DNA from 2 places in the Janthinobacterium sp. PSPC1-1 genome. Region 2 is predicted to be linked to the other one. Evidence: predicted binding sites of a transcription regulator. Region 2 holds the regulator's gene; the other holds the start of a gene.
The links. Region 2 encodes FNR, which switches genes on or off when oxygen is low (the NO sensors DNR and NnrR bind a similar motif). Its sites were predicted from a motif close to TTGATNNNNATCAA; they were not measured.
Positions count from the first base shown of each region.

Region 1: ACP7EG_RS01595 (universal stress protein) is a predicted target of FNR. The motif match lies at 4,995-5,008, and genes of this name have one in related genera.

Region 1 is NZ_JAFCWP010000001.1:355,665-363,072, reverse strand. It holds gene ACP7EG_RS01615 (lipoprotein) at 22-144, opposite strand; gene leuC (3-isopropylmalate dehydratase large subunit) at 213-1,616, opposite strand; gene ACP7EG_RS01605 (chemotaxis protein CheA) at 1,892-3,772, opposite strand; gene ACP7EG_RS01600 (protein phosphatase CheZ) at 3,772-4,623, opposite strand; gene ACP7EG_RS01595 (universal stress protein) at 5,090-5,557, shown strand; gene ACP7EG_RS01590 (response regulator) at 5,717-6,361, shown strand; gene ACP7EG_RS01585 (Crp/Fnr family transcriptional regulator) at 6,689-7,408, shown strand, end outside.
Region 2 is NZ_JAFCWP010000002.1:64,743-72,150, reverse strand. It holds gene ACP7EG_RS07845 (sulfate/molybdate ABC transporter ATP-binding protein) at 1-639, shown strand, start outside; gene ACP7EG_RS07840 (TOBE domain-containing protein) at 680-1,447, shown strand; gene ACP7EG_RS07835 (response regulator) at 1,549-4,623, opposite strand; gene fnr (fumarate/nitrate reduction transcriptional regulator Fnr) at 4,863-5,621, shown strand; gene ACP7EG_RS07825 (FixH family protein) at 5,748-6,272, opposite strand; gene ccoG (cytochrome c oxidase accessory protein CcoG) at 6,419-7,408, opposite strand, start outside.

The DNA.
Region 1 (7,408 bases), on a different contig from region 2:
TATGCGCCGGCACGTCACGGTTTATTTTCCGCCGGCGCCAGTGACGACCTGGCCGACTTTCTGCACATCGCGGCCGATGCCGGAGACGGTGTTGCAGCCGGACAAGATGACGGTGGCGATGAGGAGGGCGAAGAGTTTTTTCATGATGATTTCTTGATAGTAAGTAAGGGACCGGAAACGCTAGTGTACGCCAGCGGCGCCAGTCCCAGCCCTCATCGCAAAGCCCGCACGTCGACAAAGTGGCCGGCGATACCCGCCGCCGCCGCCATCGCGGGCGACACCAGATGGGTACGGCCGCCCTGCCCTTGCCGGCCTTCGAAGTTGCGGTTCGAGGTCGAGGCGCAGCGCTCGCCCGGTTCCAGACGGTCCGCATTCATGGCCAGGCACATCGAGCAGCCCGGCTCGCGCCACTCGAAACCGGCATCCTTGAAGATGCGATCCAGGCCTTCGCGCTCGGCCTGGTCCTTGACGAGACCGGAACCGGGCACCACCAGTGCCAGGGTGACGTTCGAAGCGCGGTACTTGCCGCGCACCACGGCAGCGGCCGCGCGCAAGTCTTCGATGCGCGAATTGGTGCAGGAACCGATGAAGACCTTGTCGATGCGGATGTCTTCGATGGCGGTATTCGGTTTCAGGGCCATGTAGACCAGCGCCTTTTCCATCGCATCGCGCTTGACGCTGTCTTTTTCCTGGTCAGGATCGGGCACGCGGCCATCGATACCGACCACCATCTCGGGCGATGTGCCCCAGGTCACTTGCGGCACGATGTCTTGCGCGTTGAGGGTGACGACCAGGTCGAAGCGGGCGCCCGGGTCCGAATGCAGGGTGCGCCAATAGGCCACGGCGCGTTCCCAGTGCGGACCGGCCGGCGAAAACGGACGGCCCTTGACGTAATTGATGGTGGTGTCGTCCACGCCGATGATGCCGGCGCGCGCGCCCGCCTCGATGGCCATGTTGCACACCGTCATGCGGCCTTCCATCGACAAGGCGCGGATGGCCGCGCCGCCGAACTCGATACAGTAGCCGGTGCCGCCGGCCGTGCCGATCTTGCCGATGATGGCCAGCACGATATCCTTGGCCGTCACGCCGACCGGCAAGGCGCCGTCGACTTGCACCAGCATGGATTTGGATTTCTTTTGCAGCAAGGTTTGCGTGGCCAGCACGTGCTCCACTTCCGACGTGCCGATGCCGTGCGCCAGCGCGCCGAAGGCGCCGTGCGTGGACGTGTGCGAATCGCCGCACACGACCGTCATGCCAGGCAGGGTAGCGCCCTGTTCAGGGCCGATCACGTGCACGATACCCTGGCGCTTGTCGTTCATGTTGAAGTAGGTCAAGCCGTAGTGCTTGGCGTTCTTGTCCAGCGTTTCCACCTGCAGGCGCGAGACCGGATCGGCAATGCCGTCGATGCGGCTGGTGGTGGGCACGTTATGGTCGGCCACGGCCAGGTTGGCGGAAATGCGCCACGGCTGGCGGCCCGCCACGCTGAGCCCATCGAAGGCTTGCGGGCTGGTGACTTCGTGCAGCAGGTGCCGGTCGATGTACAAAATTGTCGTGCCATCATCTTCGGCCCGAACAACGTGGGATTCCCAGAGTTTGTCGTAAAGCGTCTTCATCATGATTTATGCAGCGTTGCCACAGCCTGTTTAAGTGATCTGTCGTACTGATCGAAGGGATCGGCAATGATTATGCCATATATTGTGCAATGCAGAAGCAAAAGCCGCCCCAGCGTGGGATGGACGATACAAAATTCGGCCTTCCTTGCGGATATGGTTAAAAAATTGCTGATGCGAAAATCCGCCAAAATGCCGGCGGGGTGAATAAAAATCGAAAAAATCGAAAAAAAAGCCCGCTGCAGAGGTCTGCAGCGGGCTTGGTATGCTTACCGGTGTTTCTAGGCAGCCATGCGCACACTTCCCCTGCAACCATCCATCAGGAACGATAGGCCCACGACCAGCACCAGCTCGCCCTCGGCCGAGCGGGCGGTACCGGTAATGCCTTCCACGGTGATGGCCGTCATCGGCTTGATCACCAGGTCGGCCGTACCATCGACGGCTGCCACGGCGAGAATGTACGGCTGTGGCGCAGCGACAACAATGCCCACGCGCTCGCTGCACGCTTCGTAACCCAGGGCGCCGGCCAGTGAACGCACGGGCAACGGACGGCCCTGGTCTTTCAGCACGGGCGCGCCGCCCACTTCCATGAAGGTTTCCGGCAATTCGACGACGCGCTGCACCACCGCCATCGGCAGCGCCAGCGCGGCGCCCGAGGTGGACACCAGCATGGTCGGCACGATGGACAGCTCAATCGGCAGGCGGATGGCAAACTTGGTGCCCTTGCCCAGCGTCGACTCGATGTGGATGGCGCCGCGATTTTTCTCCACGGCCGTCTTGACCACGTCCATGCCCACGCCGCGTCCGGAGACGCTGGAAGCGACTTCCTTGGTCGAGAAGCCCGGCAGGAACACCAACTGGAAGCATTCGTCGTTGCTCAATTGCGCGTTTTCGCTGATCAAGCCCTTTTGCTGGGCCTTGCTGCGCAGGAAGGCCGGGTCCATGCCCTTGCCATCATCCTGCAGCACGATCATGACACTGTTCGCTTCCTGCCAGGCCTTCAGTGAAATATACGATTTGGCGGGCTTGCCGGCGGCCAGGCGCGCTTCCGGCGATTCGACGCCATGGTCGAGCGAATTGCGCAGCATGTGCACCAGCGGATCGTACAGGCTGTCGACCACCACGCGGTCGACTTCCGTCTCCGCGCCTTCGATGGTCAGCTCAACATCCTTGCCCAGGTCTTTCGCCAGTTCGCGCACCAGGCGCGGGAACTTTTGGAACAGGCGGCCCACGGGCTGCATGCGCGTGGCCAGCGTGGCCCGCTGCAGTTCCGTCGAGTAGCGCGACGCGCGTTCCAGGGTTTCCGCCAGGGTCGCCATCAGGGTGGCGGCCTGGCCTTCGAATTTGAATTGCAGCAAGCGTTCGAGCAGCACGGCAGCCTGGTTGGCAGCCTGCACCGACTCGCCGGCCACTTCCAGCAGCGCGTCGAGCTTGACGGCGTCGACGCGGATACTGTCTTCCTTGACGGGCGCGGCATGGCGCACTTCCGGACGCTCGTCGCGGCGTTCCGCGCCATCCCAGGCCTTGGCGGCCGGCTTGGCAGCGGCTGCAGCGGCGGGCGCGGCGGCCACGGCGGCAGGCACAGCGGCGACGGCGGAGGCCGCTGCGGCAGCGATCTGGCTGCCCGCCGGCACGACGGCGTTATACATGCCTTCCCAGTCCAGGCCATCGGCGCTGGCGCTGGAAACAGCGGCGGCTGGCGCCGCCACGACCACCTCGGCAACCACCACGGCGACTTCCGCCACCACGGGGGCGGCCGGCGCGTGTGCGTCCATGCCCTTGCCTTCGATGGCGTTCGTCAGAATGTGTTCCAGCTCTTCCGGCATGGCCGGCAAGCTTTCCGGCGCGGCACCGTTGGCCAGTTCCGTCAGCTGGTCGGCGACGAAGCCGGACGCTTGCAGCGCCGCCTCGATGGCGATCGGGGTCACCGGCGCGGCGCCCGTGCGCAGTGCGTCGAACAGGTTTTCCGTCAGATGGCAGGCCGCCACCAGTGCGGGCAGGCCCATGAAGCCGGCGCCACCCTTGATGGTGTGGAAGGAACGAAACACGGCATTCAGTGTTTCCTTGTTGTCAGGATCACGCTCGAGGCGCAATAAGTGCTCTTCAACATTAACCGCAAGATCCATCGCCTCAACGACGAAATCCTTGAGCATATCGTCCATTAGAATCCCAAATCCGCAAGAAGGTCGTCTACATTATCCTGGTCCAGCGCCACCGACGGCACAGACGGGCCCTGCATCAGCGGCACCGGCTTTTGCGCCAGTTTTTCGCGCACTTCGGCCGGCGCGTTGTCGCGCAGCAGCTGGGCAAGCTCGTGCTCCACCGTCTTGGTGATGTTGACCACTTTTTTGATCAGCTGGCCCGTGATGTCCTGGAAGTCCTGCGCCATCATGATTTCCAGCAAGCGCGCTTTTTCCGCTTCCGTTGCCTCGGCAACGGCTTGCGCGAACTGGCGCGAATCGCCGGCCAGGGCCTTGAACTCTTCCAGGCTCAGCTTGCCATCGAACAGCGCCGTCCAGCGGCTGTCCATGTCCTTGGCTTTCTTCGACAGCACATCTTGCGCCGGCATGCCTTCGTCGAGCGTATTCAGGACCTTGTTGGCGGCCTGTTCCGTCAGGGTGGCGACATATTCCAGGCGGTCCTGCGCGTCGACGATCTGCGACGACGCTTCCGTCAACGCCTTGTCGTAGCCCAGTTCGCGCAGCGAATCGTGGAGCAGGCGCACGATGCCGCCCAGGCGTTCGAACATCGGCTTGTCGGACTGGTCGACAGGATCGGCCGCTTCGCCGGGCACGCCTGCGGCAGCTGCGGGCGGCGCTTCCGGCGCGGCGGCGACTGGCGCGGCGGCTGGCGGCACGGCGGCGCTGGCCGACACGGAGTCGAACAGCGCGTCAAAATCGTCGTCCGCGATCACGGCTGCGGGCGCTGCGGCAGGCGCGGGCTTGGGAGCGGCCGCACTTTGCGCAGATACTTCATCGAATAATGCATCGAAATCATCAGCGGCGTTGGTCATATCCCTGCTTCTCCATAATTTGTCAAAATTCCGCCTGAACTGTGCGTTTTACAGACTGATACCCACAATTTCTCGATTAAGATGATTTGAGGCAATACCGCTGCGATGGTGCGAGTGTAGCAGGGCGCCGCCCTGTTGGTAAATCTCAAAACGCGCTTCCTGGTGTAAAGCTGGCCCACAAGAGCTTTTCCGTGAGGAAATAAGTGTTCCTGCTGTTGTATTTTGAAATACTACCATTGGCATGGGTGCAAGAGCACGCGGCGCACAAGAAATCCTGCTTGCGGGCGCCTGCGCAACAGTGTCCATGGCCATCGTTGCGGCTAAAACACGATCTTTCTGCCAATGTTGTCTATACTAAAGGTGCAATAGTATTGATAATTATCAAGTCTTTACATGAATACCATGCTGCTGCCACGCCTACAATAAGGGGCGTTGCACGCGCTGAGTCACCGCCAAAGGACCTGCCATGTATAAGAAAATTCTGATCGCCACGGACGGCTCCACCGTCTCCAACCTGACGGCCTGTGCCGGCGTTGCCTTTGCCGAACAGATGCAAGCTGACATCCTTGCCGTGTACGTGGCGCCCGAGTACCAGTACCCGGTGTACATCGAAATCATTCCACCCAGCTATCCAAGCGAAGAGGAGTACCGCATCGCCATGCGCAAGGCGGGCGCCGACCACTGGCAGCCCATCCTCGACGCGGCCGCCAAGCGGGGCCTGGAAGCGACGGGCCTGACGGCCTTTTCCGACAGCCCGGCCCTGAAGATCGTGGAAGTGGCGCAATTGCAGCACTGCGACCTGATCTTCATGGGCTCGCATGGCCGCAGCGGCTGGGGGCAATTGCTGCTGGGCAGCGTGACCAACAAGGTGCTGTCGCACTCGAAATTGCCCGTGCTTGTGCATAGGCTGATCAAGGAACCCCCTTCGAAATAAGGGGTCACATGGCCACACAGGCCGCCGCAGCTCATATATCGGGTAAAAGGCAACACTGCGGCCTTTTCAGTTAAAATGACAATGTTTCTCGTTTCTTAACACCTGGCCGGCCGCCACGAAACGGCCAGGACACCTTACACGCTTCCAGATTGCGCGCCTATGATACGTATTGTGATTGCCGACGACCACACCATCATGCGGGAAGGATTGAAACGCATCCTTGACGGCGCGCCGGACATCGACATCGTGGGCGAAGCCATCGACGGCTTTGAGGTACTCAACCACGTGCGCCAGGGCGGCTTCGACCTGTTGCTGCTCGACCTGTCGATGCCGGGCCGCAGCGGCGTCGACCTGATCCGGCAAATCCGCAGCGAAGCGCCCAAGCTGGCCATCCTGATCCTCACCATGCACGAGGAAGAGCAATATGCGGTGCGCGCCATCCGCGCCGGCGCGCAAGGCTATCTGACCAAGGAAAGCGCGGGCACCCAGCTGGTGGGCGCGATCCACAAGGTGGCGTCGGGCCGTCCCTACATCAGCGCAGAGGTGGCAGAGCAGCTCGTGCTCAACATCATGATGCCGAATGAAAGCTTGCTGCACAAACAGCTGTCGGACCGCGAGTTCGAAGTCTTTTCCCTGCTGGTGGCAGGCAAGTCGATCACGGAAATCGCCAACAATCTGCACCTGAGCGTGAAAACCGTGAGTACGCACAAGACGCGCATCATGCAAAAGATGGGCATGAGTTCGCTGTCGGAAATGGTGCAATATGCCGTGGCACACCGCCTGCTATCCCCCTTCAAGACCTAAGCTATCCACGCGCGCGCCCGTAGGAACAATCCTACATCAACTGCCACAGCTCCTACTGCCATATTCAGCCACTGCTGATATTAATTGCATACGGTTGTTGGCATACTGAAACCAGTCATCAAGTTGCTGGGAAGTTATTTCATCACACAGCAAGTCTTCAGCGCATTGAGATTTACCCGCCTGGACGCGCGCCGCCCCTTCCTTGCCCGCCGCCCTGTGCACCTTGTCATTCAACTCTGAACTACCTGTCACCAGGAGATGAACATGCTGTCCACGCAAACGCCTGAAACCCGCGCTGCCGCGCCATCGCTGCCCCCCTCCTCTCCGATGGAAGCGGGGCGCCAGCGCCAGGGGCGGCTATGGTCGAACCTGAAGGAGGTGTGCGACCTGCTGCATATCTCCAGCGCCTGCACCATCGCCGCCGATGAACTGCTGTTCCAGCACGTGCAATTCAAGACGGGCCAGCGCGTGCACACCATCGGCCAGCCCTTCGACACCCTGTACATCGTCAATTCGGGCTTTCTGAAAACCGTGCTCATCGACGAATTCGGCAATGAGCAGGTACTCAGCTTTCCCATGAAGGGCGACATGCTGGGCGTCGACGGCATCCACTCGCGCCATTACTCCTCGGAAGCGGTGGCCCTGTCCGACTGCGACCTGATCCTGCTGCCATTCAAGAAGCTGACGGCGCTGGGCCGCGTGCACCTGGAACTGGAAAATGTCATGTACGGCGTGATGAGCCGCGAACTGGTGCGCGAGCAAGCCATGATCGGCATGCTCGGTGCCCTCAGCGCCGAAGCCCGCGTGGCGCGCTTCCTCGTCTCGCTGGCCGACCGCTTCGCGCAGATGGGCTACTCGAGCAAGCTGTTCAACCTGCGCATGACGCGCCATGAAATCGGCAGCTACCTGGGCCTGACCCTGGAAACGGTCAGCCGCACCCTGTCCGCCTTCAATGAAATCGGCCTGATCTCGGTCGACCAGCGCACCATCGGCATCAAGGACCCGGATGCCCTGAAAACCCTGCGCCGCCTGCCGCCCTCGCGCTCG
Region 2 (7,408 bases):
GTGCAATGCACCTCAAACAGCCAGCGCATCGCCGTGTATGGCCCGTCCGGTGCCGGCAAGAGCATGACCCTGAAAGCCATTGCCGGACTGTTCACGCCTGACGCCGGCCATATCCGCCTGAATGGCCGTACCCTGTTCGATTCCGCCGCCGGCATCAACTTGCCGCCGCAGCAGCGCAATGTCGCCTACCTGTTCCAGGATTACGCGCTGTTCCCGCACCTGACGGTGCGCCAGAACGTGGGCTTCGGCTTGGCGCGGGGCTGGTTCAACCCGCGCGCGCGCGAAAAATTGCAGAAGGTCGAGCATTGGCTCGACGCATTTCACTTGCAGGAACTGGCGCACCAGTTTCCCGACGAGTTGTCCGGGGGCCAGCGCCAAAGGGTGGCGCTGGCGAGGGCACTCGTGGCCGAGCCAAATGCGCTGCTGCTCGACGAGCCGTTTGCCGCCCTCGATCCGGCCCTGCGTGTCAAAATGCGTCTGGAGCTGAGCCAGTGGCAGCAGCGCTTGGACGTGCCCATGATCCTGATCACACATGATCCGGAAGATGCGCGCATCCTGGGTGAGCATGTGCTGTACTTGCGTGACGGACAAATTGACAGCATGGAAGAACATAAGGCATTGGGTGAACGCATTGGATAAATCAGCGGCAGCGGAAATCGGCCTGCAAGGTTCGGTATGGATGACGGTGGGCGGAGAAAATCTGGGCGGCGCCGGCAGGGTGGAATTGCTGGGTGCCATCGCCGAGTGCGGCTCCATCACGCAGGCGGCCAAGCTCGTCAAGATGAGCTACAAGGCGGCCTGGGACGCCATCGACGCGATGAACAACCTGGCTGGCGAGCCGCTGGTCGAGCGCTTGACGGGCGGCAAGGGCGGCGGCGGCACGCGGCTGACGCAACGGGGTCGCCAGCTGGTCGACAATTTCCGTATCATCGAGCGTGAGCATGCCCGCTACCTGCGCCAACTGGGCAGCCAGGCCGAAGGCATCGCCGACGATCTTTTACTCATACGGAGAATGGCCATGAAAACCACGGCACGCAATCAATTCCTGGGCAAAGTTGCCGAACTAAAACAAGGTGCCGTCAACGACGAAGTCACCCTGGCATTGCCAGGCGGCCAGCACATCGTTGCCATCGTCACGCAGGGCAGCAGCGCAAGCCTGGGCCTGGTGCCGGGCGCGGAAGCGTTTGCGCTGATCAAGGCGTCGTCGATCATCCTTGTGGCGGACAGCGAAGGGGCGCGCTTTTCGGCGCGCAATCAATTGGCCGGCACCGTGACGCGCGTGCAGACGGGCGCCGTCAACACGGAAGTGGTGCTGGACTTGCCGCGTGGCGGCACGATCGCCGCCATCATCACCAACCAGAGCAGCACCGACCTGGGCATCGCCATCGGCAGCAGCGTGACGGCAATTTTTAAAGCCTCCAGCGTGATTCTGGGCGTGCCGGCGTAAATTTGGTAGGTCGGATTAGCGCGCAAGCGCGTAATCCGACATGATCCGCCAACAATGTTGTCGGATTACGCGGCGTGCCGCCGCTAATCCGACCTACTCTTTTAATCTTTCAGCCTCGACAACCAATCGGCGGCCGCCGCCAGCGCCTGTTCGAGTTCCTGCGCCGTGTGCGCCAGTAGCGCCGGCACCTCGTCCAGGCGGCCCGCGTCGATGGCTTCCTCGGTGGCAAACGCGGCGCGGATCAGGCGCTTCGTGCCCAGGGTACCCACGGAACCGCGCACGCCGTGCAGGATGCGCGCCACGTCGCTGTGGCGGCCCGTTTGCAACGCTGTTTCGGCGTCGCGCACGGGCGTCATGCCCTTGTTCAGGGCGTCTTCCACCATGCGCCGCAGCACGCCGCGCCCCTTGGCATCGCGGCCCATCACGCGCATCAGCGGCGCCATGGAAAATACCTCCTCATCGGCAACTGTCACCGGCTCGGCCGTTTGCACTGGCGGGCGCTTCGGCAGGTGGCGCAGGATGACTGCCATCATCTCTTCCACCACCACGGGCTTGGCGATGAAATCGCTGATGCCGGCCGTCATGCAGCGCTCGCGCTCGGAGGCCAGCACGCCGGCCGTCATGGCGATCACGGGCAAGTTCAAGCGCAGTTCCGTGCGGATGATGTGGGTGGCGCTGAAGCCGTCCATGACAGGCATCTGCATGTCCATCAGCACGATGTCGTAGCGCAGCGCCTCCGTGCGCAGCCGTTCCACGGCTTGCAAGCCGTCGCCCACCACGTCCAGGGTGGCGCCCATGTGTTCGAGGATGCCGCGCGCCACGGCCTGGTTCAAATGATTGTCTTCCACCAGCAGGAAATGCACGCCGGCCAGTTCGGTGCCCAGCGGCTGGTGCAGGATGCGCTGTTCGCCGCCATCGTTCTTGGCGATCAGCGCCTGGTGCAGGGCATCGAACAGGCTCGAACCCGTGATTGGCTTCATCAGCACGACATCGGCCTCGGCCGCGCTGGAGATTTCTTCCAGGTGGTTGCGGGCGAAGGCGTTGACCATCACCACGATGGGTTGGCGCTGGCCGCTGGCCGCCTGGCGGATGGCCTTGGCCGTGGCCAGGCCGTCCATGACGGGCATGTGCCAGTCGGCCAGCACCACGTCGTACGGTTGCTGCTGCGCCAGGCGTTCGCGGTACAGTTCGATGGCGGCAAAGCCGGAGTCCACTTCGTCGGCCAGCCAGCCCCAGGCTTCGATCAGCTTGACGATCAGTTCGCGCGTGGTGCGGTTATCGTCTGCCACCAGCAGGCGCAGCTGGCCCAGGGCCGGCGTGCGCCGCGTTTCGGCCGGCTGCGCCAGCATCTCGAACGGCACGCTGAACCAGAAGCGGCTGCCCTTGCCTTCGCTACTGGCCACGGCGATATCACCGCCCATCATGTGGATCAGCTGCTTGCTGATGGCCAGGCCCAGGCCCGTGCCGCCGAAGCGCCGCGTGATGCTCTGGTCGCCCTGTGAAAAGGCGGCAAACAGCTGCTGTTGCTGCAACTCCGTCATGCCGATGCCCGTGTCGCGCACTTCGAAGCGCAGCCAGGCGCGGCCTTGTTGGCTTTCGGCCAGGCTGACGGCCACCACCACTTCGCCGCTCTCCGTAAACTTGATGGCGTTGCCGGCCAGGTTGACGAGGATCTGCTGCAGGCGCTGGGCGTCGCCCACCAGGCGCCGCGGCACGTCCGGCTCGACGGCGATGGCCAGTTCCAGCTCCTTTTCGCCCGCATTCATGGTCATCGTCGTGGCCAGCGTGTTCATGACCTCGTCGAGGTCGAATTCGACGGGCGACAACTCCATGCGGCGCGCCTCGATCTTCGAATAGTCGAGCACGTCGTTGAGGATGCCCAGCAGCGACTGGCCCGCCACGCGCACCATGGTCAGATACTTGCGCTGTTCCGTATCGAGCTTGGTATTGCCCAGCAAATACACCATGCCCAGTACGGCATTCAGGGGCGTGCGGATTTCATGGCTCATGTTGGCCACGAAATCGCTCTTCGCGCGGTTGGCCGCCTCGGCCCGGTCGCGTTCCTGTTCCAGCTCCGCCGCACGCGCTTCGAGTTCCTGCTGCAGGCGGTCGCGTTCGCTCATCAGGCTGTTGAACGCTTCCGTCAGTTCGCCGATCTCGTCGCGCTGCCGCACCGGCACGGGCGTGAAGCGGCTGCCACTGGTGCGCATGGCTTGCAGCGTGTCGCGCAGGTGCACCAGCGGCGACAGCAGGCGCACGGTGACCCAGCCCAGAATAAACGCGGCCAGCAGCGAAGCGAGGACGCTCCACAGCACCAGCCGGTACAGCACGCCATCGAACGGTTCGAAGGCATCATCGAGAGGCAGCGAGGCGGCCAGCAGCCAGTTCACCGATTTCAGGCGCTTGAAGCTGTTGACGGCCGTGATGCCGCGGCTGTTGGTGCTGACCATGCTGCCTTCGCCATCGTTCTTCAGCAACTGGGTCGTCGTCAGGTTGGCGTTCGGCTGGCGCGGCTGCAGCAAGCGGCTGGTATCGGGGTGCAGCACATAGCGCGGCACGGCGCCGCGCGTGAGGATGAAGTAATAGCCGCTCTTGCCGATCTTTTCCGAGCGCAGGCGTCCCAACAGGTTGTCCTTGTACAGGCGCAGCACACCGATCACCACGCCGGCCACCTGGCCATCGGCCGTGAGCACGGGCGCCACCATCTGCACGATGGGCATGCCGCTCGACTTGCCCAGCATCGGCTCGGTGATCATGGGCTGGCGCGTGCGCAGGACGGTCTGGAAATACTCGCGCTCGGCGACGTTGATGCCGGCGCGCCCCGCCACTTCCGGCATGTCGGCCACGACGGCGCCTTGCGCATCGAGCACCAGCACGTCGTCGAACAGTACCAGCATCGAGCGGCGCGCATAGTATTCGCGCAATTGGGCTGGCTGGGCGATCAATTCCGGCGGCTGCTGCCTGGCCGTCAGCGTGACGATCTGCAGCAGCATGCCCAGCTTGTCGTCGAGTTCGGCAGCGGTGCGGGTGATCAGGGCAGACTGCTGGCTCAGCAGTACTCGGGTGAAGTCGGCGCGCATGTGCTGCACCTGTATCATGGTGACCAGCGCGATCATGGCGATCGAGGTCAGGCTGGTGGCCAGCGCGACTTTTGCTTTGATGCCGAGAGGCTTCATGATTTCCTTTTCAGTACCGGGCGGTACAGGCGGCAGCTAATGCTGTCGGGAATTTTCCTATCAATACATCAACTTGGCAAGCGGCGCCGCGCAAATTGCCTTTCCCACATGGGCTTTTAATGATGTTGCCATATAATCAAGGTTAGAACGTCGTTTATTCAGCGGAAATGCGGTGAAATTGGCACACGGCAACCCTGTATGCAGTAAACTCGTTATTGCATTTTCTAAAAGGTACCGACATGACTGAAGCGCTACTCACTCCCACCATGCCCACAGTGACCGTGGAAGCGTTGCGTGCGCGATGCTCGACCTGCAGCATGCATCAATTGTGCCTGCCGATGGGCCTCGATGTGGGCGACATGGACAGGCTGGACCAGATCATCGGCCGCCGCCGCAAGATCGTGCGCGGTGCCTCGCTGTTCCGCATCGGCGACTCGTTCCAGAATCTGTACGCGATCCGCCTGGGGCACTTCAAGACGTACCAGATCAATCCGGGCGGTGAAGAGCAGGTGACGGGTTTCCAGATGGCTGGCGAACTGCTGGGCATGGACGCCATCAGCGCCGACCGCCACCACTGTAATGCGGTGGCGCTGGAAGACAGCGAAGTGTGTGAAATTCCGTTTTCCAGCCTGGAACAGTTGCTGGGCAATATGCCGACCCTGCTGCGCCATTTCCATCGCATGATGAGCCAGGAAATCACGCGCGAGCAAAGCGTCATGCTGTTGCTGGGCAATATGCAGGCGACCCAGCGTTTTGCCGCCTTTATCGTCAACCTGGCCTCGCGCTATGAAGCGCGCGGCTATTCGGCTAGCAAATTTCAGCTGCGCATGTCGCGCGAGGAAATCGGCAATTACCTGGGGCTGACCATCGAGAGCGTCAGCCGTTTATTGTCGAAATTCAAGAAGGAAGGCTGGCTGCGCGTCTCCAACCGCGAGATCGAGATTTTGCAGCCCGCCAAGTTGAAAGCCATTACAGCCGGCACGGACGTCTGCAAATAACAGCACCGTCAAAACCTACTGCGCGTCGCGCTTTGCGGCCTGCGATGCTCGCTGTGCTCTAGCACAGCTGCGCTTCTTAGCCACAAATCACTGCCGCTCGCTACGGTTTTTTCCCGGCGCTGTACGTTATAGCTCTTCATCCGCATGCAGCGCGATGCTGCGCTGCAGCGGCCAGGTCCAGATGCCGGACAGGCGCCACTCGCGTTTGTCGTTTTCCACCAGTACTTGCCAGCGGCTGCGCTCGAGCATCGGCAGCGCCACGGAAAAATTGCCCGCCGCATCGGGCTGCACCAGCAGCTTGATATCCTTTTCCGGCAAGGTCGCATGCGCCAGATGCAGCTGCAGCGGACCCTGGTAAGCCTTGCCGAAGCTGTGCACGGAACCACTCAGGCGCGCCTGTGCCACATCATAGGACAGGCTGGTATCCATCGCCAGGTCGCTGGCGATCGTGTCGCGCTTCAAATCCTGGTTGATCGCCTTGCCCTGCTTGTAATAGTCGCCCACCACCAGCGCATCAGGCTGCGTAAACGCGATATAGCCCATGAAGCTGCCGACGACCACGGACAGGCCGGGACCGATCATCAGCAGCCATGGCCAGCGATGCTTGTACCACGGGGCAACGGGGGCTTGCAGCTTGAGACTGTCGGACATTTTGTTCTCCTTGGGGTCAGACCCTTTGGGTCTGACCCCAGCTTTTGCTTCTGGGTTGAAAATAAAGTAAAGCTAACGCATGTTTGATGCTACCCCTACGGCGAAATACCGGGGTCGGACCCAGAGGGTCCGACCCCGAATCAACATCACCGCGGCACGATGAATACCGCGCTTTCACGCACATGCAACGATGGGTTGTCCAGCGATTGTAGCTCGACTGCAATCTTGTTCGAACCCTTCTCGCCCACGCCATGCGGCACGCGCAGGCGGATCGGCCAACCCAGCGTTTCTGTCGGCTGCAAGGTCACCTCTTCGCGCGTCAGCAAGGTCAGACCCGGCAAGCCGGAAGCGCTGATTTTAAAATGCTGGATTTGCTCCGAGGTGTTCATGATCTGCAAGCGGTAGACGTTTTCGATCATGCCGTCTTCCACTTCGCGTCCCATCGAACCGCGGTCGCGGATGACGTCCATTTTCAGGGGCGTGCGCAGCGCCAGCGAGGTACACACGGCGATGATGATCAGGGCCAGGATGGAAGTGTAGATCAGCACGCGCGGGCGCATGGCGCGCTGGCGGATCTGCTTCGAATTGAAGTTGTTTTCCATCGCATGGTCGGTACTGTAGCGTACCAGTCCCCGCGGCCGGTCGACCTTGTCCATCACGGTATTGCAGGCATCGACGCAGGCGGCGCAGCCGATGCATTCATACTGCAGGCCGTTGCGGATATCGATGCCGGTCGGACACACTTGCACGCACAGGGTGCAGTCGATGCAGTCGCCCAGCTTGTCGTTGTTGCCGGCCTTCTTGCTGATGGCGCCACGCGGTTCGCCGCGCTTGGCATCGTAGGTGATGATCAGGGTGTCCTGGTCGAACATGGCGCTCTGGAAGCGCGCGTAGGGGCACATGTATTTGCACACCTGCTCGCGCAGCCAGCCCGCGTTGCCGTAGGTTGCCAGGCTGTAGAACAAGACCCAGAACCATTCCCAGGGACCGAAATTGAGGGTGGTCACCTCGCGCGCCAGTTCCTTGATCGGCGTGAAATAGCCGACAAAGGTAAAGCCCGTCCACAGGGCGATGGCGCCCCATGCCAGGTGCTTGGCCGTCTTCTTGAAGGCCTTGCGCACGGAGGGTCCCTGCTT